Regions from separate parts of the Janthinobacterium sp. CG_23.4 genome, predicted to be linked through region 2. Evidence: predicted binding sites of a transcription regulator. Region 2 holds the regulator's gene; the other holds the start of a gene.
The links. The regulator LexA, encoded in region 2, represses DNA repair genes until DNA is damaged. The targets are predictions, from matches to a motif close to ACTGTATNNNNATACAGT.
Positions count from the first base shown of each region.

Region 1: a site for LexA is predicted at 9,763-9,780, ahead of recA (recombinase RecA). Genes of this name have one in related genera too.

Region 1 covers NZ_JARXUX010000001.1:4,314,385-4,330,281, forward strand. The annotation lists gene H4V96_RS19375 (alpha/beta fold hydrolase) at 1-135, shown strand, start outside; gene H4V96_RS19380 (DUF2946 family protein) at 128-718, shown strand; gene H4V96_RS19385 (M48 family metalloprotease) at 722-2,308, opposite strand; gene moaC (cyclic pyranopterin monophosphate synthase MoaC) at 2,504-3,010, shown strand; gene H4V96_RS19395 (flagellar brake protein) at 3,263-3,985, shown strand; gene H4V96_RS19400 (prepilin-type N-terminal cleavage/methylation domain-containing protein) at 4,007-4,474, opposite strand; gene sucD (succinate--CoA ligase subunit alpha) at 4,690-5,571, opposite strand; gene sucC (ADP-forming succinate--CoA ligase subunit beta) at 5,585-6,754, opposite strand; gene H4V96_RS19415 (DUF2889 domain-containing protein) at 6,827-7,387, opposite strand; gene recX (recombination regulator RecX) at 7,889-8,344, opposite strand; gene recA (recombinase RecA) at 8,572-9,672, opposite strand; gene H4V96_RS19430 (response regulator transcription factor) at 9,922-10,656, shown strand; gene H4V96_RS19435 (sensor histidine kinase) at 10,653-12,185, shown strand; gene H4V96_RS19440 (DUF4212 domain-containing protein) at 12,178-12,492, shown strand; gene H4V96_RS19445 (sodium:solute symporter family protein) at 12,489-14,537, shown strand; gene H4V96_RS19450 (alpha/beta fold hydrolase) at 14,579-15,897, shown strand, end outside.
Region 2 covers NZ_JARXUX010000001.1:3,480,875-3,496,771, reverse strand. The annotation lists gene accD (acetyl-CoA carboxylase, carboxyltransferase subunit beta) at 1-573, shown strand, start outside; gene folC (bifunctional tetrahydrofolate synthase/dihydrofolate synthase) at 689-1,987, shown strand; gene H4V96_RS15660 (SPOR domain-containing protein) at 2,012-3,037, shown strand; gene H4V96_RS15655 (CvpA family protein) at 3,054-3,542, shown strand; gene purF (amidophosphoribosyltransferase) at 3,582-5,105, shown strand; gene H4V96_RS15645 (cystathionine gamma-synthase family protein) at 5,353-6,594, shown strand; gene lexA (transcriptional repressor LexA) at 6,821-7,468, opposite strand; gene rpsF (30S ribosomal protein S6) at 7,745-8,131, shown strand; gene priB (primosomal replication protein N) at 8,152-8,460, shown strand; gene rpsR (30S ribosomal protein S18) at 8,476-8,766, shown strand; gene rplI (50S ribosomal protein L9) at 8,794-9,249, shown strand; gene H4V96_RS15615 (replicative DNA helicase) at 9,384-10,769, shown strand; gene H4V96_RS15610 (DUF47 domain-containing protein) at 10,862-11,488, shown strand; gene H4V96_RS15605 (inorganic phosphate transporter) at 11,531-12,541, shown strand; gene H4V96_RS15600 (MBL fold metallo-hydrolase) at 12,756-13,652, opposite strand; gene H4V96_RS15595 (HD family phosphohydrolase) at 13,840-15,462, shown strand; gene H4V96_RS15590 (adenylate/guanylate cyclase domain-containing protein) at 15,459-15,897, shown strand, end outside.

The DNA.
Region 1 (15,897 bases), 830 kb from region 2:
TTGCCAGGCAGTACGCGCTGGCTGCCGCAGCGCCTGATACATTTTTTTGAAGGCGGCAACACGGCGCCAGCGGCACCACAAAGCTGTCACGCTAGTGGCTCGCAAACGCACACGGAAAACCCTACACATGGATGAACTCGTCAAACAGGCGCTGGCCAAATGGCCCAACGTGCCCCACTGCTACGGCTGGCTGGGTCTGGATGCGCGCGGCAACTGGCGCATGCGCGACCAGCAGGCGCAACAGCAACAACTGCCAGGCGACAAGATCGCCCACGTGGCCCTGCTGGGATTTATCAACCGCAATTACGACCATGACGAACGCGGTTGCTGGTTTTTCCAGAATGGCCCGCAGCGCGTCTACCTGAACCTGGAAGCGACGCCGTATATCGCCCGCAGCGATCCGCAGCACGGTTTTGTCTTGCAGACAGGCGCACCGCTGGCGGCCATCGATGCCGCCTGGCTGTGCGACAACGGGGCGCTCATCCTGCGCCAGGGCGACTGCGTGGCGCAGGTCGATGACCGCGACATGGCGCAGGTGCTGCCCGCGCTGCGCGTCGACGGACAGGTGGCCAGCGACGAGGCGGTGCTGGACTGGCTGGAAAATAACCAGGGGAACTTGGTGTTATTGCATGACGGCAAGGAGATTGCCGTGCAGCCGCTGGCCTATGCCAGCGTAGCGCAAACCTTCGGCTTCCAGCGCGCGCCGCAAGCCGAATAAAAACTAGCCCTTCTGGTCCTTGATCTGTTCGCGGCGCTTTTCCTGCAGTTCGCGCTCGCGCGCATCGATCACGGCCTGGTCATAAAAAGTCGCGTCCGTCGATTTGCGGGCGATCGTCAACTGGTCCAGCGCGGCCATGGTGGCGCCCTGCAGCACGTAGGATTCGGCCAGCGCCATGTGCTGCAAGGTCATCTTGCCCTGGTCCGCATAAGACTTCGCCAATAAATCATACAGTTCCGGCTCTTCCTTGTAGAGCTGCACCTGGTCGCGCAAGTACAAGGTCGATTGCTCCAGCTTGCCCGCCGCCATCAACGCTTGCGCATACTGGTGGGCAATACCGCGCGAGAGCGGAAACTGCTGGCGCGCCGCCTCGGCCGCCTTCAGGGCTTGCTGCGCCACTTCCTTTTTCTGCGCCGGCATCAGCAACACTTCCAGCCCCATCGCGGCCAGCAGCGAATTGGGGCCCTGCGTGCCACCCGAGGTATACACATTCGGCCCGGCCGGCTGGTGCAGCGCGGTATTGGCCGCATCAAGTTCCTTCTGCGCCTCGACCGGCTTGCCCTGCTTGACGGCGACAAAGGACAAGCCGTAATGGGCGGCCGTCACCTGGAAGCGGCTTTGCTGCTCCAGTTGCGTCTTGAAGATGGCCGCAGCATTGAGCAAGCCTTGCACGCTTTCATCTTGCAGCGCGCGCGCGCGGGCGCGGGCCAGGTGGAAACTCAAGCTATCCGGACGCTGCTTGTAGGGCTGCTCGCGGATGCGTGCCTGGATGTCGGCGATGCGCTCCGTCGTCAGCGGGTGCGTCTGCAGATAGGCGGGCATCAGGTCACTGTACGAGCGGCTGGCGGCCTGCATGCGGCCGAAGAAGGCGACCATGCCGGTGGTATCGAAACCGGCTTCGCCCATGATCTGGAAGCCGATGCGGTCGGCCTCGCGTTCGGCATCGCGGCCGAAATTGAGCTGGCGCTGGATGGCCAGGCCCTGGCCCGCGGCAAACACGCCCAGCGCCACATCGCCGCCCGCGCGTGATGCCAGCGCCGCGAGCAGCATGGCCGCCAGCGGCATCAGGGCATCCTGGCGCTGCTGGCCCAGCATGCGCGCGATATGGCGCTGCGCCACGTGGCCGATTTCGTGCGACAGCACGGACGCCAGTTCGGCCTCCGTTTGGGCTGCCAGTACCAGCGCCGAATGGACGCCGATGAAACCGCCGGGCAAGGCAAACGCGTTCAATTGCGGATCGCGCACGGCAAAGAAAAAATAGTCGTAATTCGTTTCGCCGCGCACGCTGGGGCGCGCCGCCACGAGGGCGTTGCCGAAGGTGTTCAGGTATTCCAGCAAGGGCGCGTCGTCGAGATAATCGCGGTCGCCGCGGATGCCACGCATGATTTCCTCGCCGATCTTGCGCTCCATCGCCGGCGACAGGTCTTCGCGCGAGGTGTCGCCCAGGTTCGGCAGATTCGGCGCTGACGGCACGGCCAGCGGCGTCCAGTTGCCGGCCGGCTTGGCCACCGCGCTGGCGGCCGACGCCGGTGCGGACGTGTAGGATTGCGCCAGCGCAAACGGCGCCGCCAGCCACAATGCAGCGAGCATGGTTGCGCGCCGGCAGCCGCACAGCGATGCTGCAGCGGCGTTTTCAAATACGCTCGGAAGGGTAGTTTTTGAATTCACGGGTGCTATCATACCTTGTTAGCGGCGCCCATTCCCACGCGACAAACATGCACCATGCCAAGACATGGCGTGCTGGCCTGGCGTGCCGCATCTCCACTCCTCACCTATTTTGACGCCATGACAACAGCAGACAAGCAAGCCCCCGCCGGGGAACTGAGCCATTTCGATGCCACGGGCCAGGCCCATATGGTCGACGTAGGCAGCAAGGAAGACACGCGCCGCAGCGCCGTGGCCGCCGGCACCATCCGCATGCAAGCGGCCACCCTGGCCTTGATTATTTCAGGCAACGCCAAGAAAGGCGACGTACTCGGCATCGCCCGCATCGCCGCCATCATGGGCGCCAAGCGCACCAGCGACCTGATTCCCCTATGCCACCCGCTCGCCCTCACCCGCGTCAGCGTCGATTTTGAAGTCGATGAAGCGGCCAACAGCGTGCACTGCCGCGCCCAGGTCGATACCACGGGCAAGACCGGCGTGGAAATGGAAGCGCTCACTGCCGTGCAAATCGGCTTGTTGACGATCTACGACATGTGCAAGGCCGTCGACCGGGGCATGGTCATGACGAATGTGCGCGTGCTGGAAAAGCAGGGCGGCAAGTCGGGTGATTGGCACGCCGAGGTGTAAGGCGACAGCGCCACCGCTACAGGCAGGCACTGGCTAAGCCAACTTGACGCGGCGCACACGCCCGCATGCAGGGATGCGCGCGCCGTGGCCATGCCGAGCCGGCCAGTAACACGGCAATAACTGCCAGCTTAGCTAGCCGCTTGGCTACCCGCTTAGCCACCAGGAAAGCCCGAATGAATTTCCGTAAAATAAGTGCTTTTTCATCAATAAATCATGCATACTGCGGTTCGCCAATATCGAGATGAGCATCGCATGACAAGCAACAAGCCCGCCGCGCAAAACAAGCTCCAGGACTACGAATTCGAGGCGATGAATCTACAGGTGGGCGGACGCATCCAGTTCATCACGCACCGCACCATCAAGCCCATCCAGCATTTCTCTACCCTGATCGGCTACGTGAAAGACGAGTACCTGATCGTCAAGATACCCATGGAAAACGGCGCCTCCATCGCCCTCAACGAGGGCGACAAGCTGACCATCCGCGTGTTTTCCGGCGTCACCGTGTGTTCGTTTGCGTGCAGCGTGCTGCGCATGTTCGGGCGCCCCCTCAATTATGTGCATCTGAGCTTTCCCGACGCCATCCAGGGCACCAGCCTGCGCACGGCGATGCGCGTGAAAGTGGACATTCCAGCGCAACTCAGTTACCGCGACGTGGCGCCCGCGCCCGTATTCATCGTCAACCTCAGCGTCTCGGGGGCATTGATCGAGGCCGCCAGCATGCTCACGCCGGACGACGATGGCGTAGCGCTCAGCTTTACCCTGCTGGTGCAGCCGAACAAGCATCAGATGCGCGTCAATACGCGCGCGCGCATCCAGAACGTCAGCGTGGGCAAGCCCTCGCATGGCAACGCCGCCGACAACGCCGAAATCTATACGTATGGCGTGCAATTCATCGACCTGGAACCGACCCACTATACCCTGCTGCAAAACCTCACCTATGAAGCGCTGATTGCAGACCGGCAAAAAATCGTCTGACACGGACACGTCAGGCGCCGCTCACTGCGTCGCCACCACCTTGGGAGCATTGTTCCTGATAATGGCTTCCCTGGCCGCCGCATTCGTCACGCTGGTGCTGTTGAACCAGTTCAGGCTGCTGCCGCTGTTGAGCTGCAGCTCCATGCTCACCGTCTGGCCGCCCAGGCCACTGCCCAGGTCAGCTGCCAGGGTCAACTCGATATCACCCTTGAGCACCTTGGCGCCGGCCACTTCGCGCGTCGGGGTAAAGGTGGGGATGGCGCTGGGCACGGCCGGGGTAGGTGTGCTGCAGGCATCTGCCAGTCCACCATTTTCCTGCACGCACAGGGCCACGGCCGTCTTCAGCGGTGCAGCGGCCATCAGCACGTTGCTGACCTTGGCGCGCATCGTATAGTCACCGTACTGGGGAATGGCCACGGCCGCCAGGATGCCGGCGATGGCCACCACGATCATCAGTTCTATCAGGGTAAATCCGCTCTGCGCGCGCATCATATTCTCCCATGGTGCCGTTGCTCACGTCAGGTACACAGCAAGCGTCATGCCAGCCATGCGCCCGGGCAGCGGCAGTACCGGTGGAAAGAAAAGCGACACATTTGGGCAGGTTCGGACCAACGCCGTCGGTCCAGACCCGCAAGCGGACTGTCTTGCGGACAAAAAAAAAGGAGCCGAAGCTCCTTTTTTGTACTACGTGCACCGGGCTGGAATTACAGCATGGCTTTCAGCAGACGCGCCATTTCCGACGGGTTTTTGGTCACGGTGATACCGCAAGCTTCCATGATTTCCAGCTTGGCTTGTGCCGTATCGGCACCGCCCGAGATCAGCGCGCCGGCGTGGCCCATGCGCTTGCCTGGAGGAGCGGTAACGCCGGCGATGAAGCCAACGACCGGTTTTTTCATGTTGTCTTTGATCCAATAAGCCGCGTTGGCTTCGTCAGGACCACCGATTTCGCCGATCATGATGACCGCGTCGGTATCTGGATCATCATTGAACATCTTCATGATATCGATGTGCTTCAGACCGTTGATCGGGTCGCCGCCGATGCCGACTGCCGACGATTGGCCCAGGCCCAGTGCGGTCAACTGACCCACTGCTTCATAGGTCAATGTGCCCGAACGCGATACCACGCCGATGCGGCCTTTTTTATGAATGTGGCCTGGCATGATGCCGATCTTGATTTCGTCTGGCGTGATCAAGCCTGGGCAGTTAGGGCCCAGCAGCAATGTTTTGCTGTTGGCTTTAGCCATGCGGTCTTTCAGAGCCATCATGTCACGTACAGGAATGCCTTCGGTGATGCAAATGGCCAGATCCATTTCAGCTTCGACCGCTTCCCAGATCGCCGCTGCTGCGCCTGCTGGCGGCACGTAGATCACGGAAACGTTGGCGCCGGTTTCTTTTTTCGCTTCGGTGACGCTAGCGAAAATGGGAATGCCTTCGAAATCTTCGCCGGCTTTCTTCGGGTTCACGCCTGCCACGAAGGCAGCTTTGCCGTTCGCGTAGTCGCGGCAACCGCGGGTGTGGAACTGGCCGGTCTTGCCGGTGATCCCTTGGGTTACGACTTTGGTATCTTTATTGATCAGAATGGACATGTTGATTCCTTAATTAAGCTTGACCGGCAGCAGCGGCAACGACGCTCTTTGCTGCATCTTCCATGGTGTCGGCTGCGATGATAGGCAGACCGGAATCGGCCAGCATCTTTTTGCCCAGATCTTCGTTGGTGCCCTTCATGCGCACGACCAGCGGGACGTTCAGCGAGACGGCCTTGACCGCGGCGATGACGCCTTCGGCGATCACGTCGCAACGCATGATGCCGCCGAAAATGTTCACCAGGATGGCTTTCAGGCCTGGGTTTTTCAGCATGATCTTGAACGCTTCGGTCACTTTTTCTGCCGTGGCGCCGCCGCCTACGTCGAGGAAGTTGGCTGGCTCGCCGCCGAACAGCTTGATGGTGTCCATGGTGGCCATGGCCAGACCGGCACCGTTCACCAGGCAACCGATGTTGCCGTCGAGCGAAATGTAGGCCAGGTCGAATTTCGACGCTTCGATTTCAGCTGGATCTTCTTCATCCAGGTCGCGCAGGGCGACGATTTCCGGATGACGGAACAGCGCGTTCGGGTCGAAGTTGAACTTGGCGTCCAGGGCGATGACCTTGCCGCTGCCGGTGACGATCAGCGGATTGATTTCGGCCAGCGAGCAATCGGTTTCCCAATACGCTTTGTACAGGCCTTGCAGGTTGACGCGGGCGTCGACGATGGAACCGGCAGGCACGCCGATTTTGCTCGCGATGTCATCTGCCTGGGCATCGGTCAGGCCAACGCCTGGATCGATGGTGACGTGATGGATCTTCTCTGGATGGCTCTCGGCCACTTCTTCGATGTCCATGCCGCCTTCAGACGACGCCATCAGGACGATTTTCTGCGTGACGCGGTCGGTGACCAGCGAAACATACAGTTCTTGTTTGATGTCGGCGCCTTCTTCCACCATCAGGCGGTTGACTTTCTGGCCTTCGGCGCTGGTCTGATGCGTGATCAGCTGCATGCCCATGATCTGGTCAGCATATTGCTTGACCTGCTCCATCGATTTCGCCACTTTGACGCCGCCGCCCTTGCCGCGACCACCTGCGTGGATCTGGGCCTTGACGACCCATACCGGACCACCCAGGGTTTCCGCAGCCTTGACGGCTTCGTCGACGGACATGCACGCAATACCGCGTGGTACCGTCACTCCATATTGCCGGAGGATTTCTTTGGCTTGATACTCATGGATTTTCATGCTGGCTTCCCTTCTGATACTGATGTATAAAAATACGGTTAGTGGTGCAAAAAAAACAGGAAAGCGCCGGGGTCACGCTTTGGCTACCCAGCGCGGGTAATACTGTGCAACCGCCCCACCATCGGTGCGCAGGGCGTGGCATTTGTCGAGTTGAAACGGCTTTTCATGCGATAAGTCAGCATTCTCACCGTCACGGGTCGACCAGACATCGCCGGCAAATGCCTGAACCGTCGCAGTCGGCAAGACTTGCGCCAGTTCGGTCAAATGGGTACAGCCAGCGATTCCCGCCAGGCGCTGTTTCAAGTCGCGGCGGAAATTCTTGAGTAAATTCAAACCGATCAGCGCCCTGTATGCGGGGCCGATGGTATCGCAAAAACCAGGATAGGGCACGGAATCGGAGGCGGCAGCGGCCTCGACGATAGTCAGTGCGTGATCGACGGTAATGCGCAAGTGGAGGTCATGCAGGGGAGTGCCGGCGGGACGGGGGCCGGAGGCCAGCATCGCGTCATAGCTTTTGATATCGGTAATACGGGCGTCAATATCCCACAGGCCGTCGTCGCGCACATACGCTTGGACGTCGATAACGCGGGAGTGCCGTAAGGCGCGCCGGGATACGGGAGTTGACAGGGGCATAAGACCGATGCCGCTTGCGCGGCCGTAATTTAGTAAGCAGCAATGTGCATAAAGCACGCTGTTCGCAGCTTCTACGAACAGCAACCGCACCTGCGGCGCCGCAAAAACCCTAAAAGTGTAGCACACTGGACGCCGGTTGCGCCGCAACATAATTTTTTACTGCCTCGATAAAGACATTTCAAAGCATAAATAATGCACATGGAAATTGATGCCATTATCACCGATGGTGATGATTGATATGTCCGATGCACGCCGCGAAATACGCCAACGTGCCGCGCTTGCCCTGCAAACAGCAGCATGGGCAAGCCTGGCCCCACGCAGCGCAACAATAGGCCATCCAATGAACTGGCTGATGCCAGGGAAAGTGACTTGCCAGTAAAACCATGCTCTGGCGCGATGCGAGCGCGCGGGCAAGGCTCAGGGCAGCCATCGACTGTTGCAGAAGGAACACAGCGGTGCCGGCGAGGAGTCGCGGCCAGCGGGACCGCTAGCGGCGCGTACCTAGTCGTCTTCGGGCTCCAGGCCCTTCAAGGCCACGTGCACGGCACGCTGCGAAAAGCCGCGCTGCATCAAAAAGCGCATCTGCTTGTTGCGCTGTTCGGCATCCTGCGCCACCGTACCGAATTTGCGACGCCATACTTCGCAGGCGCGTGCGGTCTCGCCTTCGGCCAGGCCCGCCTTGAGTTCCTGCAAGGCCTCGCCAGCAATCCCATGGCTTTGCAATTCCGCCATGATGCGGCTATTGCCGAAACGGGCCGAGCGGCGGTGTATCAGCGACTCGGAAAAACGCTCCTGCGACAGCCAGTTGGCTTGTTCCAGGCTGTCGAGCAAGGCCTCCACATCATCGCCTTCCTGCGCATGGCGCTGCAACTTACGCCGCAATTCCATGCGGCTATGTTCGCGCATCGACAAAAAGCGTAGCGCCCTGCCCTTCAGGCTTAGTTGTACTGCAGCCATACACCCACCTTGTCTTTCATTCCACGATCACAGCACCCAAATACAATCGCCGCCCGGCGCAACAGCGCGGGACGGCGATCAGGGTCCTACCTTGCGGCAAGCCATGCGTAGGTCGGATTAGGCCACCTGGGCCGTAATCCGACAACATTGTTGGCGTCTGATCCGACAACATTGTTGACGTCTGTGGTGTTGTCGGATTACGCGCCGCTTTGCCGCGCTAATCCGACCTACTCTGACTTGGCTTCCGCCTTGGCAGCCTTGTCGGCGGCTTTATCCGCTTTTTCCGGCTTTTCAGCCGCCAGCGGTGGCAGTTCGCGCACGCCCAGCGAAGCGCGGACCTTGTTTTCGATCTCGCGGGCCAGCGCCGGACGCTCTTGCAAGAAGGCGCGGGCGTTGTCTTTGCCCTGGCCGATGCGTTCGCCGTTGTAGCTGTACCAGGAACCGGATTTTTCCACGATCTTGGCATCCGAGCCCAGGTCCAGGATTTCGCCTTCGCGCGAGGTGCCGGCGCCGTACAGGATATCGAAGTGCGCTTCCTTGAACGGTGGCGCGATCTTGTTCTTGACGACCTTGACCTTGGTTTCGTTGCCGATCACTTCATCGCCGGACTTGATCGAGCCGGTGCGGCGGATATCGAGGCGCACGGAGGCGTAGAATTTCAGCGCGTTGCCGCCGGTAGTCGTTTCCGGGCTGCCGAACATCACGCCGATCTTCATGCGGATCTGGTTGATGAAGATGACCAGGGTATTGGTGCGGTTGATGGAACCGGTCAGCTTGCGCAGGGCTTGCGACATCAGGCGCGCTTGCAAGCCTGGCAGGGAATCGCCCATGTCGCCTTCGATCTCGGCGCGTGGCGTCAGTGCGGCCACGGAATCGATGACGACAAGGTCGACGCTGCCCGAACGCACGAGTGCGTCGCAGATTTCCAGCGCCTGCTCGCCCGTATCCGGTTGCGAGATCAGCAACTCATGCAGGTTCACGCCCAGTTTTTGGGCGTATCCGACGTCGAGTGCGTGCTCGGCATCGATAAAGGCGCAAGTACCGCCAATTTTTTGCATTTCAGCAATGGTTTGCAGGGTCAGCGTGGTTTTACCCGACGATTCTGGACCGTAGATTTCCACTACGCGGCCGCGCGGCAAGCCGCCCACGCCCAGCGCGATATCGAGGCCGAGCGAACCAGTTGACACGACTTGCACTTCTTCGATCACCGCGCTGGCATCCATGCGCATGACCGAACCTTTGCCAAACTGCTTCTCGATCTGCGCCAGTGCGGCGGCCAACGCCTTGGCTTTTTCCGATGCGGGTACTACAGCTTTTTTATCGTCCATATGTTCTTTCAGCCGTTCTACAGTTGCAGATTCAGTTGAATCGTGCAGCCTGCGATAGCGCCAGTGGGTTAAATTCTTTATACAGACAGTACTGTATAAAAAAACAGTGATCAATGCAAGCGGAACGTGGATTTGTTTTGAAACAGATCAATACAAGCCTGGTTTTTCACAAAAACTATCCACCTTGCGGAAAATCAAACACAATACAGACTTCTGATGTCCTGAAGTTGCAAGCATAGGAAGTTCACCATGCGTATTTTACTTGCCGAAGATGACAGCGTGCTGGCCGATGGCCTGACCCGTTCGCTGCGCCAGTCCGGTTATGCAATCGACTACGTCAAGACCGGCCAGGAGGCCGATACTGCCCTGTCGACCCAGGAATTCGACCTGCTGATCCTCGACCTGGGCCTGCCGAAGATGTCCGGCCTGGAAGTGCTGCGCCGCCTGCGCGCGCGCGCCTCGCTGCTGCCGGTACTGATCCTGACGGCTGCCGATTCCATCGAGCAACGCGTGAATGGCCTCGACCTGGGTGCCGATGATTATATGGCCAAGCCGTTCGCCCTGTCAGAACTGGAGGCAAGAGTGCGCGCCCTGACGCGCCGTGGCGCCGGCGGCGGCGCGGCCATCATCAAGCACGGCCCCCTCAGCTACGACCAGGTGGGGCGCAGCGCCTACATCAACGAGCAGATGCTCGACCTGTCGGCGCGCGAACTGGGCTTACTGGAAATCCTGCTGGGCCGTACCGGCCGCCTCGTCTCGAAAGAGCAGCTGGTCGACCATTTGTGCGAATGGGGCGAAGAGGTGTCGAACAACGCCATCGAAGTGTATGTGCACCGTTTGCGCAAGAAGATCGAGGTCGGTGGCGTGCGCATCGCTACGGTGCGTGGCCTCGGCTATTGCCTGGAAAAATACTCGGAAGCGGCGCGCCTGAACGCCGAAGCGGGCGTGTCGGCCAGCCCGGCCAGCGGAACCGCCAGCAAGTGAAGGCGCGCGAAGCGCCAGCGGACGAAGTGAACGACGACGACTGGTTCGAGCCGCCCACCACGGAGCAAGATGACAGCATCGAGCATTCGCTGTTCGGCGAAATCCTCGACTGGATGCTGGCGCCCTTGCTGCTGCTGTGGCCGATGAGCATCGCCATCACTTACCTGGTGGCCAAGGGCATCGCGAATCAACCGTTCGACCATGCGCTGGAAGACAGCGTGACGGTGCTGACGCAGCAGGTCAAGCAAGCCGATGGCGCGATGCTGCGCCGCATGCAGGACAAAAGCAGCAAGGGCCGCGACTTCCTGCGCGGCGACGATGTCGATACCTTGTATTACCTGGTCATGGGCGGGCAAGGCGAATACCTCGACGGCGACCGTGACTTGCCGCCGCCGCAAGAACCCGATAAATACCGCAGTGGCATGGTGCTGTTTCGCAACGACACCATCCACGGCACGCCCGTGCGGGTGGCGTTCACCTATCTCGACATGCCCTCCAGCATCGACGATGAACCGCGCCGCACGCTGGTGCAAGTGGCCGAAACGCTGGAAAAACGCGCCCAGTTGGCGAATGAAATCATCAAGGGCGTGATCTTGCCGCAGTTCATCATCCTGCCCGTGATCCTGGCCCTGGTCTGGTTTGCCCTGGCGCGCGGCCTGTCACCGCTGGCGCAATTGCAGGAACGCATACGCGCGCGACCACCGGATGACCTCTCCCCCATCGAATCGGGCCAGGTGCCCGAGGAAATCACGCCACTGGTCGCTTCGCTCAACGAGATGCTGGCGCGCTTATCTTTGTCCATCGACATGCAGAAACGCTTCATCGCCGACGCTGCGCACCAGATGAAGACACCGCTGGCCGGCATGCGCATGCAATCCGAACTGGCCCTGCGGCAAACCGACCACGACGAGATTCACCGCTCACTGCTGCAGTTGGCGAAAAGTTCGGAAGCGGCCACGCGCCTGGTGAATCAGCTGCTGGCCCTGGCACGCGCGGAAAACCAGCCGCAGGCCGGCACGGCGTTTGCTCCCATCGAGCTGAGCGAACTGGCGCGCGGCGTGGTGCAGGACTGGGTGCAAGCCTCGTTTGCCCAGCATATCGACCTGGGCTTCGAACAGCCCGCGTATTCGATCATGATTTCCGGCAATGCCATGATGCTGCGTGAACTGCTGAGTAATCTGATCGACAATGCCCTGCGCTACACGCCCACTGGCGGCAGCGTCACGGTGCGCGTGCGCAGCACCCTGGAACTGGCCATCCTGGAAGTGGAAGATACGGGTCCCGGCATACCGCAGGCCGAGCGGGAACACGTGTTCGAGCGCTTTTACCGCATTCTCGGCAGCAATGTCGACGGTAGCGGACTGGGCTTGGCCATCGTGCGCGAAATTGCTCAGCAGCATGGCGCCGAAGTCGATATTTTTAACAATCCGCGCGCCCACGCACCAAAGCTGCCGGGCACCCTGTTACGCCTGAGCATCGCCCTGCTGTTGCCCGATCCCCCCGAAGACGATGAGATCACGTATGGATAAGCCCAGCATTCCCGCGACGCCGTTGCGGCCGGCACGCACACCGAGTCCCGAGCTGCAGGCGCGCCTCGATGTGCATTGGCAACAGACGCGGCGCCTGACAGCCATCCTGTTGCTAATCTGGCTACTGACGGGCTTTCTGACCGTATTTTATGCGCGCGAACTATTGCATCTGAACCTGTTCGGCTGGCCGCTGCCTTTCTATATGGCGGCCCAGGGCGCCTCGCTGGTCTACCTGGCCATCATTGCCTTCTATGCCTGGCGCATGCGGCGCCTGGACCGTGCTTTTCATGCCGAGGAGCAAAAATGAGCGGCCAGCGCAGCTTCTTTGCGCGGCTGTGCCGCTACTACCTGCTGTTTACCGCCGGTTTTGCCGCCTTCCTGCTGGCCCTGTCGGTACTCGAACAGGAAGGCATGCCGCGCGCCTGGATCGGCTACCTGTTCATGTTGGTCACCATCACCCTGTACGCCACCATCGGCGTCATCAGCCGCACCTCGAACGTCACCGAATACTATGTGGCAGGGCGCAGAGTGCCCGCCATGTTCAACGGCATGGCCACGGCCGCCGACTGGATTTCGGCCGCCAGCTTCATCAGCCTGGCCGGTGGCCTGTACCTGAACGGCTTCGACGGCCTGGCCTTCATCATGGGCTGGACGGGCGGCTATTGCCTGGTAGCACTCTTGATCGCGCCCTACCTGCGCAAGTTCAGCCAGTACACGATCCCCGATTTCCTCGCCGCCCGCTATGCCAGCGGCACCGACAAGCGCGGCGCCAGCGTGCGCGTCGTGGCCGTGGCCGCCACCATCATCGTGTCGTTTACCTATGTCGTGGCGCAGATCTACGCCGTCGGCCTGATTGCCTCGCGCTTCACGGGCGTGGATTTTTCCGTCGGCATCTTCCTGGGCCTGGCCAGCATCCTGGTCTGCTCTTTTCTGGGTGGCATGCGCGCCATCACCTGGACGCAGGTGGCGCAGTACATCATCATCCTGGTCGCCTTTCTGATTCCCGCCATCTGGCTGTCGGTCAAGCATGCGGATAACCCCGTGCCGCAGATCGCTTACGGCAAAGTGTTGCCGCAACTGAGCGCACGCGAACACGTGCTGGAAACGGACCCGAAAGAAAACGAAGTGCGCGCCATCTTCCGCCAGCGCGCACAAAGCTACCAGGCGCGCATCGCCGGCTTGCCCGGCTCCTGGGAGCAAGGCCGCCTGACAGCCCAGCGCCAGCTCGATACTTTACGCCAGCGCAATACCTCGCTATTCGATATCCGCAACGCGGAGCGCTATCTGATTGCCTATCCGAAAAGCCCGGAGGAGGCACGCGTGCTGTGGCAGGCGATGCAGGCGCAGAATCAGAAACGCGCCGAACCGATCATTCCGCACGCGCAGCCGTTTCCCGCCGCCGACCACGAGCAGTCCGACATCAAGCGCAACAATTTTCTGGCTCTCGTGTTTTGCATGATGCTGGGCACGGCTGCCCTGCCGCATATCCTGATGCGCTCCTACACCACGCCATCCGTGCACGAAACGCGCGTATCGGTCTTCTGGACCCTGTTTTTCATCTTGTTGATCTACCTTACGATTCCTGCGCTGGCCGTGCTGGTCAAGTACGATATTTACTCGGCACTGGTGGGCACGCAGTACACCAAGCTGCCCACCTGGGTGTCGTACTGGGCCAATGTGGACAAGCTCAGTCCGCTGATCAGCATCGTCGACGTCAACCGCGACGGCATCGTGCAATTGGCGGAAATTTCCATCGACGCCGACGTACTGGTGCTGGCCACGCCCGAGATCGCCGGCCTGCCCTATGTGATTTCCGGCCTGGTGGCGGCTGGCGGCCTGGCCGCCGCCCTGTCGACGGCGGACGGCTTGCTGCTGGCTATTTCAAATGCCCTCTCGCACGACATCTATTACAAGGTGGTCGATCCCAGCGCCTCGACGCAAAAACGCGTGACGATTTCAAAATTGCTGCTGCTGGCCGTGGCCTTCATCGCCGCCTACGCGGCCTCGCAAAAACCGGCCGACATCCTGTCGCTGGTGGGCGTGGCTTTTTCGCTGGCCGCCTCGACCCTGTTCGCGCCGCTGGTGCTGGGTGTCTTCTGGCAACGCGCCAATTACCAGGGCGCACTGGCCGGCATGCTGGCCGGCTTTGGCGTGTGCCTGTATTACATGCTGCACACCAGCGCCATGCTCGGTGGCAATGCCAGCGGTCAATGGTTTCATATCGCGCCCATTTCCGCCGGCATCTTCGGCGTACCGGCCGGCCTGGCCGCCGCCATCGTGGTCAGCTGGCTGACACCGGCACCAGCGCGCCGCAGCAAGGGACTGGTGGAGCATATCCGGGCGCCGGAATGAACCTCTATATTTAAATTTTTCATTCCAGCTTAAAACACACTATGCCCCAGTCTCTCTTGCGTCTGCTACATGCCTTGGCCGCCTGCGCCAGCCTATTTGCCATCTCCGTACAAGCGCACACCGCCATCGTACCGCCGCTGCCAGCTTTCTTCGCCAACCCGGAATTTAGCGCACCCCAGCTGTCACCCGATGCGCGTCACCTGGCCGTAAAAGTGAGCGGCGCGAACAAGCGCGACCGGCTGGCCATCGTCAACCTGCTCGATAACAACATCAACATCGTGGCGCAATTTAGCAACGTCGATGTCGGTGACGTCGAATGGGTCAACAACGAGCGCCTGATCCTGAACACGCGCGACCGCCAGACGGCGCCCGGCGACCTGCGTTTCGGGCCGGGACTGTTTGCCGTCAACCGAGACGGCAGCAACTTTCGCCAACTGGCCGCGCGCAGCGCCGCGCCCGACGCCTCCACCTCGGTCTATAAATTGCTGCCATGGCATACCTACCTGATGGGACAGCGTGGGGCGCAGGATTCCCCGGCCGTGTATGTGCGCAGCACCGTGTACACCTCGACGGGCGAAGTCGACTATGAGGGCTTGCGGCAACTCGATACGCTCACGGGCCGCAGCACGAGCGTCAAGCCGCCGGGCAAGGTGCGCCGCTGGCTGCTCGACCAGCATGGCGAACCACGCCTGGCTGTAACCCGGGAGCGCAATATGGAAAGCATCATGTACCGGGAACCGGACGGCGGCGCCTGGCGCACGCTGGCGCAGTTCGACGCCTACCTCGGCGGCCCAGATGCCTTCACCCCGCTCTCCTTTGGCCCGGATGGCGCCCTGTACGTGAGCGCCCGCATGGGCAGCGATACGCTGTCCGTGCATGCCTACGACCTGGCCAACAGCCGCATCACACCCACGCCCATCATCTCGCTCGACGGCTATGATTTCAGCGGCAATCTGATCGTCCGGCAAGGCAAGTTGCTGGGTGTGCGCCACCTCAGCGATGCGCGCGCCACGCGCTGGTTCGCCCCCGCCATGGCAGCGACCCAGGCGCGCATCGACGCCCTGCTGCCAGCGACAATCAACCTGGTCTCGCTGGCGGCCCGCCCCACCACGCCCTTCATTCTGGTAACCTCGTATTCAGATCGGCAACCGGGCAAATTCTCGCTGTTCAATAGCGACACGGGCACGCTGAGCATCATCGGCGAAACGCAGCCGCTGATTCAGCCGGCGCAGATGAGCGAGCAGCAGTTGGTGCGCTACAAGACGCGCGATGGCCTGTCCATTCCAGCCTGGCTCACCGTGCCCGCCACGACTTCCGGCAAGCAGTTGCCGCTGGTCGTGCTCGTGCATGGTGGCCCATA
Region 2 (15,897 bases):
TCCGCCATGGAAGCGACCGGTGAAACCGATGCGATGGTCGTCATGGGCGGCGCCATCATGAGCCTGCCAGTGGTCGTGGCGTGCTTTGAATTTGAATTCATGGGCGGCTCCATGGGCTCCGTCGTGGGCGAGCGCTTTGTGCGCGGCGCGCAGATTGCGCTGGAGCAGAAAGTGCCATTCATTTGCATCACCGCCACCGGTGGTGCGCGCATGCAGGAAGGCTTGCTATCGTTGATGCAAATGGCAAAAACGACGGCCATGCTGACCAAGCTGTCGGAAAAGAAATTGCCATTCATCAGCGTGTTGACCGACCCGACCATGGGCGGCGTGTCGGCCTCGTTCGCCTTCATGGGCGACGTCGTCATTGCCGAGCCGAAAGCGCTGATCGGCTTTGCCGGCCCGCGCGTGATTGAAAACACCGTGCGTGAAAAACTGCCGGAAGGCTTCCAGCGCGCCGAGTTCCTCGTCACCAAGGGTGCCGTCGACATGATCGTCGACCGCCGCAAGATGCGCGAAGAAATCGCCCGCTTGCTGGCCTTGTTGCAAAACCAGGCTGTGGAAGTGCTGGCTTAATTTGATTTACCCCAAAACCTGAACTGCCGGGGTCGGACCCTCAGGGTCCGACCCCAGTCTTCGGTTTGGGTCCCATGTCTTTCCCGCCTCGCGCACTCTAATCAAGAAGTCTCCCATGCAAATCCTCCCCACCACCTTGCCGGACTGGCTCGCCATGCTGGAAAGTCGCCATTCGGAAACTCAGATCAACATGGGCCTGGACCGTGTGCAAGCCGTCAAGGCGCGCATGCAGCTCGCTTTTACTTGCCCCGTGATCATGGTCGCCGGCACGAATGGCAAGGGTTCCACCTGCGCCATGCTGGAATCGGTACTCTTGCGCGCCGGCTACAAAGTGGGGCTGTACATCAAGCCGCATTTTCTCGACTTCAATGAGCGCGCGCGCGTGCTGGGCGAGATGGCCAGCGACGAACAGCTTGTCGCCAGCTTCAACGTCGTCGAAGCCGTGCGTGGCGATACAGCACTGACGTATTTCGAATTCACTACCTTGGCCATCTTGCACCTGCTGGCGCAAGCCCAGTTGGACGTAGCCATCCTGGAAGTGGGCCTGGGCGGGCGCCTCGATGCCGTCAACGTGATCGATGCCGACGTGGCCATCGTCACCAGCGTCGATATCGACCACACGGATTACCTCGGTGATACGCGCGAAGCGATCGGCTTTGAAAAAGCCGGCATCTTCCGCCCGGGCAAACCGGCCATCTGCAGCGATCCCGTGCCGCCGCAATCCTTGATCGACCATGCGCAAGCCATCGGTGCAGACCTGTGGCTGATGGGCCGCGATTTCAATTATTCGGGCGACAAGCAGCAGTGGAACTATGGCGGGCGCGAGCAGCGCCGCAATTCGCTCGCCTATCCAAGCTTGCGCGGCGCCAACCAGATCCTCAATGCGGCGGCCGTGCTGGCCGCGCTGGAAGCGCTGAGGCTGAAGTTGCCCGTGGGCGCGCAGGAAGTGCGCACCGGCCTGGTGACGGTGGAACTGCCGGGCCGCTTCCAGGTCTTGCCTGGCCGTCCCAGCGTGATCCTTGATGTCGCGCATAATCCGCACGCTGCCTCGGCGCTGAATCAGAACCTGGGCAATATGGGCTATCACCCGTACACCTATGCCGTGTTCGGTTCCATGCAGGACAAGGATATCGATGGCGTGCTCGCTGCGATGAGCGAACACGTTGACCACTGGTGCCTGACGGATCTGCCTTCGCCGCGTTCGGCCACGGCTTCCGAACTGGCCGCCAAGGTGCAGATCATGCTGGCAGATAAGCCCGACAGCAGCGAGCATACTGTGTCTATTTTTGCTGATCCGGCACAAGCTTATGCAAATGCGATGAGCCGGGTCGGTGAGAATGATAGAATTGTGGTCTTTGGCTCTTTCCTCACCGTCGCCGGCGTGATGAAGGCCCGAAAATCCTCACTTCACTGAAACGCACTCGACTGAAAATCACGCATGGGCTTGTTCTCGAAACTGTTTAAAAACAAGCAAGAATCCTCTGGCGAAGACAGCGGCTTTTATGTCCCTGGCGAAGCACAGTCGCCGACCCGCAAGCGCGCCGCCAACACTTCCGGTGGCCGCGCAGCGCGCCGTGGTGGCAAGGAAGCGCCGGACCCTGTCTTGCCAGAAAAAAAGCGGGCACGCCGCCGCCTGGTCGGGGCCATCGCCCTGGCCCTGGGTGTCGCTGTCGGCTTGCCGATGCTGCTCGATTCCGAGCCGAAAGCGCCTTTCAACGATATCGCCATCGACATTCCCTCGAAAGAAAAGGCTGCCGCGCCTGCGCCCGTGCCCGCCGTCACGACCCAGGCCGCAGCGCATGGCCTGGACCAGTCCGAGGAAATCGTCGACTCTCCGCTGCCGCCTGCGGCCAGGCCTGCGCCAGCTGCCGTGCTGGCCGCCGTTCAGCCCGCGCCACTCAAACCGGACTATGTCGAGCCGAAAGCCGAATCCAAGCCTGAACTTAAGCTTGAACCCAAGCTTGAACCCAAGCCCGAACCCAAGCCCGCCAAGGTGGAGCCGAAACCCGAGCCGAAACATGAAGCCAGGGCGGAACCGAAGCATGAACCCAAGCCCGAACCCAAGCCCGAACCCAAGCATGAAGTAAAGGTGGAGCCCAAGCCCGAGCCCAAGCCTGCCAAGTCGGTGCAATCTGCCGATGATGCGGCGCGCGCCATGGCCATTTTGGAAGGCAAGCCACTCGACAAGGCGCAAGAGAAAGCACCGGACAAGACGCACGAGGCCGGCGGCGGCGGCGGCAAGTTCGTGCTGCAGGTGGCGGCCCTGGCGACGCAGGACAAGGTCGATGAATTGCAGGACAAGCTGCGCGAAGCGGGCATCAAGTCTTACACGCAGAAAGTAGCTAGCCCGGCGGGCGAGCGCATCCGCGTGCGCGTGGGGCCGTTCGGCAACCGTGAAGACGCCGAAAAGACCCGCGCCAAGCTGCAAAAGCTGGGCCTGGGCGGCAGCTTGGTGCCGGCGTGATGTTGCAAGGCTGAAGGTGACGATCTTCGATTATTTGGTGCTGTTCGTCCTGGTCACTTCCGTGCTGATCAGTATGATGCGCGGCCTGGTCAAGGAAATGCTGTCATTGGTCAGCTGGGTCGTCGCTTTCGTCGTTGCCAACGCGTATGGTGCCAGCCTGGCGAAATTGCTGCCCGAAGCGGTGCCGGGCGAAGTCATCCGTTTGTTGCTGGCCTTTGTGCTGCTGTTCATCGGTGTGCGCATTTTGATGGGCTTGCTGTCCATGACGGTCGACGCACTGGTCAAGGTGACGGGCTTGAGCCTGGCCGACCGCACGCTGGGCAGCCTGTTCGGCGTGGCGCGCGGCCTGATGATCGTGCTGACGGCCGTCATCTTGTGTGGCATGACGTCCATACCGCAGCAGCCGTTCTGGAAAAATGCGTCGCTCAGCCCGTTCGCCGAGCAGGGCGCGCGTGCCATCAAGCCTTATCTGCCTGCCGCTTACGCGCAGCATGTGAAATTTTGAATTTTTTTTAAAATCAGTAGCACAGTTTAGGAGCACACCATGTGTGGCATCGTCGGCGTCGTTTCCCATCAACCTGTCAATCAATTGCTCTATGATGCATTGTTGCTCTTGCAACATCGTGGTCAGGATGCGGCAGGGATTGCGACTAATCACAGCAGTATGTTTTCCATGCACAAAGCCAATGGCCTCGTGCGTGACGTCTTCCGTACGCGCAACATGCGTTCGCTGCAGGGCACAACGGGCATCGGCCATTGCCGCTACCCGACGGCCGGTTCGTCGAGCGAAGAGGAAGCACAGCCGTTTTATGTCAATGCACCATTCGGCATCACCCTGGCGCACAATGGCAACCTGACCAACTGGGAACAGTTGAAACAGGAAATGTTCAAGAACGACCGCCGCCACATCAATACCGATTCCGATTCCGAAGTGCTGCTCAATGTGCTGGCGCATGAAATCCAGGAAGCGACGACGGGTCTGAATCTGGACCCGGAAGCCATCTTCAAGGCCGTCACCGTGCTGAACCGCCGCGTCAAGGGTGGCTACGCTGCCGTGGCGCAAATTGCCGGTGTGGGCTTGCTGGCTTTCCGTGACCCGCACGGCATCCGTCCTTTGTGCCTGGGCATCAATGAAACGGAACTGGGGCCTGAATACCTGATCGCTTCCGAATCCGTCGCGCTGGAAGGCATGGGGTTCCGTTTCGTGCGCGACATCGGTCCCGGCGAAGCCGTCTTCATCGATGCCGACAAGAAATTGCACAGCGCCCAGTGCGCCGACAATGCCAGCCTCAATCCTTGCGTGTTCGAATTCGTCTACCTGGCCCGTCCCGACTCCGTCATCGACGGCGCCTCGGTGTACGCCACGCGCCTGAAAATGGGTGAGTACCTGGCTGAAAAGATCCGCGCCGAACTGCCTGACGTGCATATCGATGTGGTCATGCCGATTCCCGATTCCTCGCGTCCTGCCGCCATCCAGCTGGCCCTGGCGCTGAACATCGAGTATCGCGAAGGCTTCATCAAGAACCGCTACATCGGCCGTACCTTCATCATGCCGGGCCAGGCGGCGCGCAAGAAATCGGTGCGCCAGAAGCTCAACGCTATTCCTTCCGAATTCAAGGATAAAGTAGTGCTGTTGGTCGACGATTCCATCGTGCGTGGTACCACCAGCCGTGAAATTGTGCAGATGGCGCGCGAAGCGGGGGCGACAAAAGTCATCTTCGCCTCGGCCGCGCCACCGGTGCTCTACCCGAACGTGTACGGCATCGACATGCCGACGCGCGACGAATTGATCGCCTACGGCCGCACGACGGAAGAAGTCTGCCGTGAAATCACGGCCGATTATCTGGTGTACCAGGATATCGGCGCGCTCAAGCAGGCCATTGCCGACGTCAATCCGGCGCTCACGAACTTCGAGGCTTCGTGCTTCGATGGCGTGTATGTGACGGGCGATGTGTCGCAGGAATACCTGGACCGCCTGGAATACGCGCGCCATCATCCGAAAGCAGCAGCGCCTGAAGATACGCCCCGTCCCCAGCTGAACTTGAACCTGGCAACGACAGAAGCGTAATCGCCGCCTTGCCATTAGGGTCAGACCCGTCGGGTCTGACCCTAATGCCGTTAAGTTAGTGTTAGTGATGCTATTTTTAGCCCAAGAACAAGGACTGGGGTCGGACCCTGAGGGTCCGACCCCAGCTCTTTGCCTCTGGGTTTAGCGAATTTACTGGCGCTCATAAATCAGGCCAAAACTCTTAACTGAACGGCATTAGGGTCTGACCCCAGCTTTTGTTTAGGGTTAATAGTTTCCAGCATCCACCATGACCACCAAAAAAAACTACGGCTTTACCACCACCATCTTGCATAGCGACCGCCGCAAGGGCATCGAGCATGGCTCGCTGCACAAGCCGATACACACCTCCGTGGCGTTTGGCTACGGCGACGCGCGCCAGCTCGCTGCCGTATTCCAGGGCAAGGAACCGGGCTTCCGCTACGGTCGCCAGGGCAACCCGACGGTTTCTGCGCTGGAAGAGAAGGTCAACAAGATGGAAGACGGCGTGGCGACCCTGTGCTTCGCCACCGGCATGGGCGCCATCGGCGCCGTGGTGCAGTCTTTGCTGCGCGCAGGCGACCATGTCGTCTCATCGGCTTTCTTGTTTGGTAACAGCAACAGCCTGTGGCAAACGGCGACGGGGCAGGGCATTGCCGTGTCCTTCGTCGACGCCACCGATGTGGCCAACGTGGTGGCCGCCATCACGCCGGCGACGCGCATCGTGTTTGTGGAAACCATCGCCAATCCGCGCACGCAGATTGCCGACCTGGCGAAAATCGGCGCCCTGTGCAAGGAGCGTGGCATTTTGTACATCGTCGACAACACCATGACGACGCCCTACCTGTTCCGCCCGAAAGCGGTGGGTGCCGGTCTGGTGGTCAATGCGCTCACGAAATCCATTGGCGGCCACGGCAATGCGCTGGGCGGTAGCTTGACGGACACGGGCGTGTTCGACTGGACGCAGTATCCGAACATCTTCGAGAACTATAAAAAGGCGGCGCCGGTGCAGTGGGGCATTGCGCAAATCCGCGCCAAGGCCTTGCGCGACTTCGGCGCATCGCTGGGACCGGAAGCGGCGCACCATCTTGCCGTCGGCGCGGAAACCATGGCCTTGCGCATGGAGCGCACCTGCTCGAACGCCCGCGCGCTGGCCGGCATGTTGCAAGCCGATCCGCGCGTGGCGGCAGTGCATTACCCAGGCTTGCCGTCGCATCCGCAGCACGCGCTGGCGACGCAGCTATTCCGCAGCTATGGTTCCCTGTTTAGTTTTGAATTGAAGGACGGGATCGATTGTTTCGATTTCCTCAATCGTTTGAATCTGGCCATTCCAGCGAGCAACCTGGGCGACACGCGCACCCTGGTCATTCCCGTCGCCCATACGATCTTTTACGAGATGGGGGCCGAGCGTCGCGCCAGCATGGGCATTGCCGAGTCGCTGATCCGCGTGTCGGTGGGCATCGAGGACGAGGCCGATTTGCTCGAGGATTTCCGTAGCGCGTTGGAGCAATGATGCCCAACCAAACCTGCTGCGGGTCGGTATAGGCGGCTTGTGATGCTCACCGGCTCGGCGCCCCGTACTGAGTACGGTTCTGCTTCTTGGCCACCTCCCCCTTCCGCTCGCCACGGTTTTGTCGGACATTGAAACTTGCGTGTCCGGCATGAGAGGGGCCGCAAGCTAAAAACTGGGGTCAGACCCGGCGGGTCTGACCCCGGCATGCACTTTTACATGCGGTGGCTTAATGCCAGCTGCGCATCAAGCCTACCGCCAAACCTTCCAGCGCAAACTCATCTTCCGGCGATACAGTGATGACCTTGAAGTCGGGATTTTCCGGCAGCAGTTCGATGACGGAGCCCGTCTTCTTGTAGCGTTTGACGGTGACTTCATCGCCGATGCGGGCGACGACGATCTGGCCGTTCTTGGCGCTATCGACTTTTTTCACTGCCAGCAGATCGCCATCCATGATGCCGGCGTCGCGCATGGACCAGCCGCGCACCTTCAGCAGAAAGTCGGGCTTGGCTGAAAACAGGGCCGGGTCGACGTTGTAGCTCGCTTCCAGGTTTTCCTGCGCCAGGATGGGCGAGCCGGCCGCCACGCGGCCGATCAGGGGCAGCGACATCAGTAGCGCTGCCTGCACTTTCGAGGACAGCGCCTCGGCGACAGCACTCGCCGCTGCACCGATCAGGCGGATGCCGCGCGAGGTGCCTGGCGAAATCTCGATCGCGCCCTTGCGGGCCAGGGCTTGCAAATGCTCTTCGGCCGCATTGGCCGATTTGAAACCCAATTCATTGGCGATTTCGGCACGGGTAGGAGGGAAGCCCGTATTTTCAATCGCATCCTTGATCAGGTTCAGGATTTGTTCTTGTCGTGCAGTCAGCTTGATCATGAGCGGTGGGTGCATACTAAAATGCTGTCTATATGAACAGTCTGTATTTTTGTACAGTATCGTCCACTATGCAAGGGGATTTCCCTTATTTGCGCCAATTTCGTGTGAAATACTGGAATGCACGGTAAAAAGCCGCTGGCTGGCCGCGTGAATGGGCCGCTTGTTGAAGCAATCATTGAAACGTTTGCAAAAGGCGGTTATAATCTCCGGCTGACCTTCCCACACCCGTCTTGACGCCGGGGTGGGCGATTATCAATCCGACCTGAAGGAGTTTGCATGCGTCATTATGAAATAGTCTTTATCGTCCATCCGGACCAAAGCGAGCAAGTGCCCGCGATGATCGAACGCTACAAAGCCAGCGTAACCACCCGCGGCGGTTCGGTTCACCGCGTGGAAGATTGGGGCCGCCGTCAAATGGCTTACTCGATCCAAAAGCTGCCTAAAGCACACTACATCTGCCTGAACATCGAATGCGACAACGAGACCCTGGTCGAGTTGGAAACAGCATTCAAATTCAATGATGCCGTGTTGCGTCACCTGACCGTTAAAATGAAGAAAGCTGAAACAGCTCCTTCGCCGATGATGAAATCGGTACAACGCGAAGACGCGGCCAAAAGCCACCGCACCGAAGCACCAGCAGCCGCTCCAGCCGCAGCAGCCTAATTGTTGACCAGGATCGTGCGCTGAACCAGCTACAAGTCACTGCCATCATTGCCGAGCGCGAAATATTGCGCTATACCCCGGCAGGGTTGCCGATTGTGAATGCAGTATTGCAACACTCTTCGCAGCAGATGGAAGCAGGAATTGCCCGTTTGACCGAGTTTGATATTGCCGCGCTAGCCGCTGGTGAAATCTCAGGCCGGTTCAGTCAGGCAAGCTTGGGCGGGGTGTATCAGTTCACGGGTTTCCTGGCCAGAAAAAGCCGCAACAGCAAGAGTTTGGTGTTTCACATCATTGATTTTAGTGCAGTCACCCCGACTAGCGCATTTTAGATACAGGAGCCTGACATGGCATTCGGTAAAAAGTTCGACAAAAATAAGCTCAAGCTTAAAGAAAAACGCAAACAGCAAAATCCGTTGTTCAAACGCAAGAAGTTCTGCCGCTTCACCGCAGCTCACGTTGAGCAAGTCGACTACAAAGACGTCGACACGCTGAAAGACTTCGTCCAAGAAAACGGCAAGATCATGCCAGCACGCCTGACCGGTACCAAAGCGCACTACCAGCGCCAAGTTGACACCGCAATCAAGCGCGCTCGCTTCCTCGCGCTGCTGCCATACACCGATCTGCACCACGCTTAATCGGTCAGATATTCCTGGAGAAGAACTATGCAAATCATTCTGTTAGAAAAAGTTGTTAACGTCGGTAACCTCGGCGAAGTCGTCAAAGTCAAAGACGGTTACGCACGTAACTTCCTGATCCCGCAACGCCTGGCACGTCGTGCTACGGCAACCGCTGTGGCTGAATTCGAAGTCAAGCGCGCCGAACTGGAAAAAGCTGCTGCCGCCAAGTTGGCCGCATCGCAAGCCCAGGGCGAAAAACTGAGCGGCCTGACCGTTCAAGTTGCTCAAAAAGCTGGCGTCGATGGCCGTCTGTTCGGTTCCGTCACCAACTTCGACATCGCTGAAGCGCTGACCAAGCAAGGTTTTGCTGTTGAAAAAGCACAAATCCGCATGCCTACCGGCCCGCTGAAGACCGTTGGCGAGCACAACGTTTCGGTTGCTCTGCACACCGACGTCGTCGTCGAAGTCGTTATCGCTGTCGTTCCAGACGCGAACGCGTAATCGTTTGCGGGCCTGGCCCGCAAGCGTGACGCTCTATGAAAAGCCGGGTTCGCCCGGCTTTTTTATGGCCTTTTTTTCGCTCAATTTCAGCCCTTTATTTTTGCCAGCACGCCGAAGCGGGTATAATTCGCGCCATGAACGTCCCCTCTGATCCGCAACTGGATTCCCTCCGTATTCCGCCGCATTCGATCGAAGCAGAACAATCCGTTATCGGTGGTCTGCTGCGCGATAATGCAGCGTATGACCGCATCGCCGACTTCATGCATGCGGAGGATTTCTATCGCTATGACCATCGCATCATCTTCGAGCAAATCGTCAAGATGATTAACGCTTCCAAGCCAGCCGATGTCATTACTGTTTTTGAAACCCTGACCCAGCTCGGCAAGGCCGATGATGTGGGCGGACTCGCGTATCTGAACGCCATGGCGCAAAATACGCCATCGGCCGCGAACATCCGGCGTTACGCCGAGATTGTGCGCGACCGCGGCGTGCTGCGCAAACTTATCACCGTCGCCGACGATATTTCCGGCACGGCCTTCAGCCCGCAAGGCAAGGAAGTCAAGCAGATGCTCGACGAGGCCGAGTCGAAGATTTTCGCCATCGCCGAAGAGGGCGCGCGCGGCGCCCAGGGCTGGACCGCTATCCAGCCCCTGCTGACGCAGGTGGTCGAGCGCATTGACGAGCTCTATAGCCGCGACAACCAGAGTGAAATCACGGGCGTGCCCACCGGTTTCATCGACCTCGACCGCATGACCTCAGGTCTGCAGCCGGGCGACCTGGTCATCGTGGCGGGCCGTCCATCGATGGGTAAAACGGCGTTTTCCGTCAATATCGGCGAAAACGTTGCCATTGACAGCGGCTTGCCCGTGGCCGTGTTCTCGATGGAGATGGGCGGCGCCCAGCTTGCCATGCGTATGCTAGGCTCCGTCGGGCAGCTGGACCAGCATCGTCTGCGCACGGGCCGCCTGAATGACGAAGACTGGCCGCGCCTGACGAATGCGATTCAAAAGATGAACGACGCCCAGTTGTACATCGATGAAACGCCGGCCTTGAATTCCATCGAACTGCGCGCCCGTTCGCGCCGTTTGTCGCGTCAATGCGGCAAGCTCGGTTTGATCATCGTCGATTACTTGCAGCTGATGTCGGCCAATACGCCGGGCGATAACCGCGCCTCGGAGATTTCCGAGATTTCACGCGGCTTGAAAGGCCTGGCGAAAGAACTCGGTTGCCCGGTGATTGCCCTGTCGCAGTTGAACCGCTCGCTGGAGCAACGCCCGAACAAGCGTCCTGTGATGTCGGACTTGCGCGAATCGGGCGCTATTGAGCAGGACGCCGACGTAATCCTGTTCATTTACCGTGACGAGGTGTATAACCCCGACTCGCCAGACAAGGGTACGGCCGAAATCATCATCGGTAAACAACGTAACGGTCCAATCGGCAGCATTCGTCTCACCTTCATGGGGCAGTACACCAAATTTGGCAATTACAGCGGTGGCCTGGCGCTTTACCAAGGCGACTAAGACCCCGCAGCACTGGCACCCCATCGCTGCCCCCTCTTGCGGGGCGGCTTTCTGTAGTAAATATCACGATTTAATGCTTAACGGAGAATCACATGTTTGGACGCTTGATGCCCACTGAGGGCAAGTTTTTTGAATTGTTTAACCAGCACGCGGAACTGTGCGTCAAGGGCGCCAAAGAAATGCTCGGCCTGATGACCAATTTCGACGACCTGGAAAACCGCGTGCATGCGATCGAAAGCATCGAGAAACAGGCCGACAAAGTCACTTACGCCACCGTGGAAATGCTGCACAAAACCTTCATCACGCCGATCGACCGTGACGACATCCATCAACTGATCACGCGCCAGGACGACATCCTCGACCTGCTGGAAGACGCGGCGCAAACCGTCTCGCTGTACGACTTGAAAGCTGTCACGCCGGAAGCCAAGCGCCTGGCCGAACTGGTCTTGGCCTGTACCGAAAAAGTGCGCGATGCCGTCGCCATGCTGCACAACATGGACAACTCGCGCAAGATCGTCGCCATCTGCGAAGAGATCGACCGTCTGGAATCGGACGCCGACCACGTGATGCGCGCTGCCATGTCCAAGTTGTTCCGCGACGAGCCGGACGTGCGCAACTTGATCAAGCTGAAAGCGATCTACGAAATTCTGGAAACCGTGACCGACCGTTGCGAAGATGTGTCCAATATTATCGAAGGCATCATCGTCGAAAACGCGTAAGCGTTGGGCATGTCCTGAACCAGAATCAGAAAAGAAATTACAATGACCATACAAATCAGCATCTACGTGCTAGGCCTGTTGATCGCCCTCGCGCTGCTGTTTGACTTCATGAACGGCTTCCACGATGCCGCCAACGCGATCGCCACGGTGGTCTCGACGGGCGTATTGAAACCGCAGACCGCCGTTGCCATGGCCGCCACGTTCAACTTCGTCGCCATCTTCGTGTTCCACCAACTGACCGTCGCTGCCACGGTGGGCAAAGGCACCATTGACCCGACAGTGATTGACCAGTACGTGGTCTTTGGCGCGCTGATGGGCGCCATCTTCTGGAATTTGTTTACCTGGTATTACGGTATTCCATCGTCTTCCTCGCACGCGCTGATCGGCGGCCTGGTGGGCGCCGCCGTCGCCAAGTCGGGTACGGGCGCGCTGGTCGCGGCCGGCCTGTGGAAAACAGTGGCCTTCATCGTGATCGCACCGGTGCTGGGCTTTGTGTTCGGCTCGATCATGATGCTGCTGGTATCCTGGATATTCGTGCGATCGACGCCGCGCAAGGTCGACAAGTGGTTCCGCCGTCTGCAACTGGCATCAGCGGCGGCCTACAGCCTGGGCCACGGCGGCAATGATGCGCAAAAGACCATCGGCATCATCTGGATGCTGCTGATCGCCGCCGGCTACTCGAGCGTGAACGACCAGATGCCGCCGCTGTGGGTCATCATCTCGTGCTACACGGCCATCAGTTTCGGTACGCTGTTCGGCGGCTGGCGCATCGTCAAGACCATGGGCCAGAAGATCACCAAGCTCAAACCCGTCGGCGGCTTCTGCGCTGAAACGGGCGGCGCGATCACCCTGTTCGTTTCGACGGCGCTGGGTATTCCCGTGTCGACCACGCACACCATTACGGGCGCCATCGTCGGCGTCGGCTCGGCACAAAAAATGTCGGCTGTGCGCTGGGGTGTCGCGGGCAACATCGTCTGGGCCTGGATATTCACGATTCCTGCCTCCGCTTTCGTGGCGGCGGTTGCATGGTGGATAGGCCACCACATCATGTAATGGATAGCCATCGCCAGTAAAAAGGGAGCCTTGCGGCTAATGCCGTTCAGTTAAGGATTTTGGCGTGATTTATGAGCGCCAGTAAATTCGCTAACCCCAGAGGCAAAGAGCAGGGGTCGGACCCTCAGGGTCCGACCCCTGTCCTGGTTCTTGGGCTAAAAATAGCTTCACTAACACACTAACTGAACGCCATTAGAGCCTTGCGGCTCCCTTTTTATACCCCGGCCAGTTCCACCGTGAGTCCTTCGCAGGCGAGGAACACTTGCAAGCCATCGAGACGGTGCACATAGCGGCCCATCACGTCGGCAAATACGGCTTCGAGTTGCTCATCGCTGCGGGTCGGCTCATGGTGGGTGCAGTACAGGCGCCGCGCGCCGCAGCGCAGAGCCAGCTCGAAGGCGGCGTCGAAGGTGCCGTGGCCCCAGCCTTGCTTGCCCGTGTACTCCTCGCGCGTGTATGAGCAGTCCATGATCAGCGCATCGACGCCGGCGACCGCCGCGTCGATGCCTGCCTGGCGCTGCACATTGCGCTGCGCGCAGGCGGCATGCTCGGCATGGCCGGGCGGATGCAGGTTGTAGAACGGTTCATGGTCGCCGCTGAAAAACAGCGAAGCGCCGCCGCAGTCGATGCGGTAGCCCAGGTTGACCACCGGATGGTTCATTTCCGCGCCGCGCACGCATGCACCTCCCACCTCGACGTTTTCGCCCGGTGCCAGGGTGCGGTACTCGATGCTGGCCGCCATGGCCGCTTCGCTGACAGGGAAATAGCTGTCTTGCAACTGTACTGCCATCACGTGCTCGATGCCCCTGCCGGCGACGGCATCGTAGGCGCCATGCAGGCGCATGCGGTTGCCAGCGACGAACAGGGGGCTAAACATGGGCAGGCCGTGGATGTGGTCCCAGTGGCTGTGCGTGATGAAGACGTGCGCGTCGACCGGCAGGCCGGCCGGCAGTTGCTGCGCCAGCGAGAAGATGCCGCTGCCGGCATCGAGAATGATCAGGCTGTCGTTGTCGGTGCGTACTTCGATGCATGTGGTGTTGCCGCCATAGCGCGCCGTGCGCGGGCCGGGGGAGGGGATGGAGCCGCGCACGCCCCTGAACGTGAATTTCATTCAGTACCTTGTTACGGTGTAATTGTTGTTGATTCTATTCTAATTGATGACGTTGGCAGCAACATTTGTGCATGTTGCCATATGGAAAGTTATTTCGTTTTGTTGCAACTAAGTAATGTACAGTGCGGTGGGTGGCCGTTACACTGGTGCTTGCCGACTTACTTTTCCTTACCTGATTGCTATCAACATGCCGCAGTTGCACCCTGAGAAAATCGCCCACAGACTGGAGCAATTGACCGAACTCAGTGTCGCGCTCGGCCACGGCCTGGGCGGCGCGGGACACGATATCGGCGCGCTGTTGCAGCGCATCGTCATGCTGGCAAAAAGCATGAGTGGTGCCGATGGCGCCACTCTGTACCGGCCCATGCCAGACTGCCGCCAACTGGCTTTCGACATTAGCGTCAACGATAGCCTGGGCATCGCGCAGGGGGCCGACATGGGATTGCCGGGCGTGCCCCTGTTCGATGGCGCGGGCCAGCCCAACCTGACGTCGGTGGCCGCGTATGCCGCGAACATGCGCCGCAGTGTGAATATCGCCGATGTGTACCGCGACGAGTGCTTCAATTTTTCCGGCATGCGCGACTTTGACCGTCACCATGGCTACCACACGCAATCGATTCTGACGGTCCCCATGAGTGACCATGAGGGTGATTTGATCGGCGTGCTGCAACTGGTCAATGCCAAGGATGGGGGAACTGGCCAGGTGCGCGCTTTTTCTTCCACCGACCAGCGTTTCATCGAGGCCCTGGCTGCGCAGGCGGGCGTGGCGCTGACGAATCAATTGCTCATTTCGCAGCTGGAAGAGCTGCTGGAATCGCTCGTTACCCTGATCAATATCGGCATCGATGAAAAGTCGCCCTACACGGGGCGACATTGCCAATTCGTGCCCGAGTTGACGATGCTGCTGGCCGACGCCGTGCACGCGACCGAGAACGGACCGCTGGCCGATTTCCGGCTCAGTGACAACGAGCGCAAGCAGTTGTGGCTGGCCGGCCTGCTGCACGATTGCGGCAAGATTACCACGCCCGTGCACGTGGTCGACAAGGCCACCAAGCTGGAAACCATTTTTGACCGCATCGCGCTGATCGACACGCGCTACGAAGTGCTGCTGCGCGATGCCGAGATTGCCGCGTTGCGCCAGCAGGCGGCGCAGCCGCAGCAGACCGAGGCCATCACCCGTGCGCTGGCGCTGGAACAGGCGAGCCTGCGCGAAGAGCGCGACTTCATCCGCAAGGCCAATATCGGCGGCGAAAGCATGGCGCCAGCCGACCAGGAAAGAGTGCGGCGGATCGCCAGGCGCCGCTGGCGTGCGGCCGACGGCGAACTGCGCGATTTCCTCGACGCCGACGAAACGGAAAACCTGACCATCCGGGCCGGCACCCTGACGGCGGCCGAGCGGGCCATCGTCAACAACCATATCAGCGTCTCGATCCGCATGCTCGAAGCGCTGCCGTGGCCCAAGCACCTGCAGAAGGTACCCGAATATGCCGGTGCCCACCACGAGCGCATGGATGGCAAGGGCTATCCGCGCGGACTGACCAAGGAGCAGATGTCGGTACCGGCGCGCCTGATGGCGATTGCCGACATTTTCGAGGCTTTGACAGCGCGCGACCGGCCATATAAAAAGGGCAAGCCACTCTCCGAATCCTTGCGCATCCTCGGTAATTTCAGCCTGAACGGGCATATCGATCCGGACCTGTTCGACGTTTTCATCCGCAGCAAGGTGTACCTGAGCTTCGCTGAAAAGCACCTGCATCCGAGCCAGATCGATGCCGTCGACGAGGTCGCCATTCCCGGCTATACACCGTGACGCGGGCCTGGCACAGCGTGCTGCTACAAGCCTTGCGCAAGCATGGCGCGCGCTTTTTGCTGGGGCTCTTCCTGAGCCTTGCCGCCGCTCTGCTGTGCCTGGCGGGTAACGACAATATCGCCCGGCTTGACGCCATGCTGGGCGACTGGCGCATGCGTGCCGAGACGCCGCAGCTGGAGCGCCGCATCGTCATCGTCGACATCGACGAGCAAAGCCTGACCCGCGTCGGTCGCTTTCCCTGGAGTCGCGATATTCAGGCGCGCCTGGTGCGCCAGCTCACCGCGCATTACGCTGTGTCTGTGCTGGCGTTTGACATCTCGTTTCCCGAAACCGATACCAGTTCAGGCTACGCCGTGCTGCAAGGTCTGGCGCGCGGCGCACTGGCCGGCGTGGCCGGTTTGCCGGCGCAGCTGGAAAAACTGCGCCCTGCCATGG